Regions from separate parts of the Achromobacter sp. 46006 genome, predicted to be linked through region 1. Evidence: riboswitches for the same ligand, from Rfam matches in the RefSeq annotation. Region 1 holds a riboswitch; the other holds the start of a gene.

Region 1 (2,380 bases):
CCAGCGCCAGGTGCAGGGTGACGGAGCTGTCCTTGCCGCCGGAGAACGCCACGCAGACGCGCTCGAAGTGCTGGAACACCAGGCGGATACGCGCCCTGGCGGCTTCGAGGACATTGCAGTCGCGGTAATGCTTGACCGCCATTCTTTCCCTCCATTCGCACGGCGTGCCGGACGCGCCGCGCGTGTGCAGCCGCGGCGCGATGTGTCTGCCGGCCAGGGGAAATTTATGCGTATCCGCCGCGACAGGCCTGTGAGGATAGCCCGAGCGCGAGGTGTCAATGCGGTCAATGCGTCCGACATTGATGGAGACGTACGAGCTGCGCCGCGACGCGCGCTGCGCGAGCCGGCGCGCGCGTCACGCTGCCTTCAGGTGCTCGTACAGGATGGTGGCGCCGATGCCGATCAGCGCCAGGCCGCCCAGCACTTCGGCGCGCTTGCCGGCGACGTTGCCGATCAGGCGGCCGACCATCACGCCCAGGGTCACCATCAGCATGGTGGCCAGGCCGATGGCCAGCGCGGTGATGGCGATGTTGTTGTCGATGAAGGCCAGGCTGACGCCAACCGCCATGGCGTCGATGCTGGTGGCGAAACCGGTGACGGCCAGCAGCCAGAAGGAATGGCGGGCGACCGGCGGCGCGGCTTCGTCATGGTCCGCGCGCCAGCCGTTGCGGATCATCATGCCGCCCAGGATACAGAGCATGACGAAGGCGATCCAGTGATCCCATTCCTGCACGTAGCGTGCGGCCACGGAGCCAAGCGCCCAGCCGATCACGGGCGTGATGGCTTCGATCACGCCGAATATCACGCCAGTGCGCAGGGCTTCGGACAGGCGGGGCTTGTGCAGGGCGGCGCCCTTGCCGACGGCGGCGGCGAAGGCGTCGGTGGACATGGCGAAAGCCAGGACGAGCGTGGAGAGGGCGTTCATGCGGGAGAGGCTCCGACCGGGCGAAACACACAGACCGTCCATATCGCCCGGTCGTGAGCTATGGATCAGTCCGTGGTCTCGCCTGACCGTGTCGGTCGCGCGCGCCATGGCCAGGTGGGCCAAGAGTGTTGACGCGGGCGCTTCCGGCCGGGGCCGGAAGAGGCTACTCCCCAAGGAGGCTTGCAGTGTACCAAACGGCGCATGGCGCCGGTGTGACACGGCGGGTTCAGGTCAGCCGGGCGCCGTTGGGGACGTCATGCTCGGGCGTCACCAGGATGGTGTGGTCGTTGGCGTCGGCCAGCCCCAGCACCAGCACTTCGGAGCGCACCGGGCCGACCTGGCGCGGCGGAAAATTGACGATGCCCAGGATGCGCTTGCCCGGCAGTTCCTCGAGCGTGTAGCGGCCGGTGATCTGCGCCGAGCTTTTCTTGACGCCGACACCGGCGCCGAAATCGATGGTCAGCTTGTAGGCCGGCTTGCGCGCCTCGGGGAACGGGTCGGCGGCGACGATGGTGCCGACGCGGATGTCGACCTTCATGAAGTCGTCGAAGCTGACGGTGGGAGCGGGCGGGGTGGCGGGATCCTGGGTGTAGTGCATGGGCGTGGGCGATCGGTTCATGGGGAGCGGGCGGCGATGCCCGCGATGGTCCCGCATCATGCCAGATCGATGCCGCCGATGGTCGGGCGCAGGCCGGCCGGCGCGGCCAGGTCAACCCGCGCGATGCGGCCGGCGTCCCTGGGCGCGCGGCGGATTCGGGCCTCGCGGGCCACGGACCGGCCGCGCGAAGGCGGCGGGAAGCAGCGCGGTGGCGGGCGGGCGCATGGGCGCGGGGCCTTCAATGACGCGTCATGATTTGGCGGCGGCCGTGGAGGCGCTTTTCTTGCCGCGCGGCTTGGCCGCTGGCGTTTCGGTTACCGGCGGCGTGTCGAACTCCTGTTTGTTCCGTTCGCCCCGCGGGGTGTTTTCCGGATGGGGTTTGGGAAAGGCCCAGGGCTTCGTTTTCTGATCCATTGCTTGTACTCCTTGCACAGGCGGAACAGTAGCATTTGCCGTGGCCGTGAGTAAGTGAGGGTTGACGTCAATATTCATCGCATCGTGATGAGGTAAATCGGCAAGCGCGGCATCGCGCCGGCTGCTATACGACCGCCGCGACGGCGGTGCGTTCACTGATTGATGGGAGCGGGTTTCGTGAGGGGTTGTCGAGGGGGCCGCGATACGGATCGCGGGCCGGGCGCGCGGGCCGGCGCGGAGGCGCAATATACCCGGTTGGCGCGCCGCGCGTGCCGCGACGCCTGCCGCTACCCGCGTGGCGGCGCCTGTGCCGCGCGCGGATAGCGGAATTCTACCGCGCCCGCGCCGCGCCTGCGCCCGCGGGCATCATCCGGATGGCATCCGGACTCATCCGTTTGCATCGGCAAAAGTCTCTATTGCATGCGGCGATGGCGGGACTACGA
Region 2 (2,380 bases), on a different contig from region 1:
TCGTGGCCGTCATTCCAGCCGCGGCCCGGCGCGGTGGCCCGGGCCGCCGCCTCCTGGGCCGCCACGGTCAGGTCGTACAGCGCGCGTTGCGGGCCGCTGTAGCGGCCGTTCACCGGGAAGGTGCGGGTGATGTCGCTGGCGTAGCTGTCGACTTCGCAGCCGGCGTCAATCAGCACCAGGTCGCCGTCGCGCAGCACCGCCTCGCCGGCGGGGTAGTGCAGCACGCAGGCATTGGCGCCGGCCGCGACGATGCTGTTGTAGGCCACCGCCTGGGCGCCATGCCGGCGGAATTCGTACAGCAGTTCCGCTTCCAGCTCGTATTCACGCATCCCTGCGCGCGTGGCCCGCATGGCGCGGGCGTGGGCGCCGGCGGAGATCTTGGCCGCGCGCCGCATCGCGGCGATCTCGCTGGCGTCCTTGACCAGCCGCATCTCGGCCAGGATCGGCCGGATGTCCAGCTGCCGCGCGGGCGGCTGGTGGCCGCCGCGGCTGGCTTCGCGCGCCGCCGCCAGCCAGCGGTGCAGCCGGCCGTCGCTGCGCTTGTCGCCCGCCAAAGGCGCAAATAGCGTGGGCTGGTCCCGCAGCAGCTTGGGCACCAGCTCGTCCAGCGCATCCAGGGGGTGGGCGTCGTCGAAGCCGAAATGTTCGGCCGCGGCCTCCGGACCGAAGCGCCGGCCTTCCCAGATCTCGTGTTCGACATGGCGCGGGCGGCAGAACAGCAGGGCGCGGTCGGTGGCGCCGGCGATCAGCACCAGCCAGGCGCCGGGCTCGGTGAAGCCGGTGAGATAGAAGAAATCGCTGTCGTGCCGATAGGGATACTCGGCGTCGCGGTTGCGAATGGCTTCGGGCGCGGTGGCCAGGATGGCGATGCCGCCGCCTTCCGCGCGCATCCGCGCCATCAGGCGCTCGCGGCGGGCGGCGAAGGGGGCGACATCGGTGGGCGGCAGGCTCATGGGTGAAAAGGGGCGCAAGGCCCGGCGGGAAGCTGTGGTGCCAGTTACTTTACTCGCCGCGCTGCCGATGCGACAGCCCGGCCGCATGCCCGCGCGCGGTGTGTGGATTCACTCGACTGTCACGGGCAGGCTGCTACAATCGCGCCTCTGTCATTGGGGAGTAGCCATCCTTTGTCCCCAAAGGAGTTAGCGTCAACAGACTTGGTGGTCCGGTTCCGCGCAGCGGTTTCCAGGACTCCATGGCGCTAACGGTCTCCATGCCGCGGTCCGCCCGCGCATGGATCAGCCAGGCGAGACCTTTGGCCGCGTAGCGTTCACCCTTGGCCGGGCGAGCCGCTACGTCGCGCCAATTGGTTTCTGCTCGCCCGGCTCGCCTCTATGTTGCTCACCCTGTTCCTGTTTTTCCTGTCCGCGGCAGTGATCTATTTCGCCTGCGAATTCTTCGTCAACGGCGTCGAATGGGTCGGACACCGCTTCCAGCTTGGCGCCACCGCGACCGGCACCGTGCTGGCCGCCTTCGGCACGGCCCTGCCGGAAAGCGCCGTGACCTTCATGGCCGTGGTGTTCGGCGAAACTCCCGAGCAAAAGGACATCGGCGTCGGCGCCGCCATGGGCGGCCCACTGGTGCTGGCGACGCTGGCCTATGCCGTGGTCGGCCTGGCGCTGTGGCGCGCCCGCCGGGGCCAGCCGACACAGGCCAACTGTATCAACGCGGACCAGCGCCGACTGGCCCGCGACCAGGCCTGGTTCATGGGCATCTTCGTCTTCAAGGTCGGCCTGGGCCTGCTGGCCTTCGCCTGGAAACCCTGGCTCGGCATCCTGTTCCTGGCCACCTATGGCCTGTACGTCAAGCGCGAACTGAGCAACGACGAGGACTGTCTGGATTGCGAAGACCTGGAGCCGCTCAAGCTGCGCCCGCGCGACGAGAATCCGTCGATGTTCTGGGCGGCGACCCAGACGCTGCTGGCGCTGGTGGTGATCGCCGGCGCCTCGCACGTATTCGTCAACCAGATCGAACTGCTGGGCATCGCCATGGGCGCCTCGCCGCACGTGGCCGCGCTGCTGCTGGCGCCGGTCGCCACTGAGTTGCCGGAGATCATGAACGCGCTGATCTGGGTGCGCCAGGGCAAGGAACGCCTGGCGCTGGCCAACATCTCGGGCGCCATGATGATCCAGGCCACCATCCCCAGCGCCCTGGGCATCTTCATGACGCCCTGGTTGCTCGATGGTCCGCTGCTGGCCGCGGGCCTGTTCACCATGTTGTCCATCAGCCTGCTGTGGCTGCGCTTTCGCCGCGCTGGCATGAGCGTGCCGGCGCTGTCGGCGGTGGGGGGCTTTTATGCCCTGTTCGGGGCCTATCTGGGTTGGCATTTCTACGCCTGACGGGGCAAGGGCGCGAGGCTCCGGGCCTCGCGCCCTTTTGCACA

Evidence for each region. A riboswitch is a leader RNA that binds a small molecule or an ion and turns the genes downstream of it on or off. The one in region 1 is predicted to bind manganese.
Region 2: linked by a shared signal. The riboswitch ahead of AC6LKG_RS01890 (sodium:calcium antiporter) and the one ahead of mntP (manganese efflux pump MntP) in region 1 are both predicted to bind manganese.

What each region holds. Positions count from the first base shown of each region.
Region 1 covers NZ_JCBANN010000005.1:85,382-87,761, reverse strand. The annotation lists gene AC6LKG_RS04525 (phosphoadenosine phosphosulfate reductase) at 1-142, opposite strand, end outside; gene mntP (manganese efflux pump MntP) at 356-925, opposite strand; yybP-ykoY riboswitch at 930-1,109, opposite strand; gene AC6LKG_RS04515 (tRNA-binding protein) at 1,152-1,523, opposite strand; gene AC6LKG_RS04510 (hypothetical protein) at 1,773-2,093, opposite strand.
Region 2 covers NZ_JCBANN010000002.1:122,635-125,014, forward strand. The annotation lists gene AC6LKG_RS01885 (aminopeptidase P N-terminal domain-containing protein) at 1-953, opposite strand, end outside; yybP-ykoY riboswitch at 1,097-1,252, shown strand; gene AC6LKG_RS01890 (sodium:calcium antiporter) at 1,332-2,336, shown strand.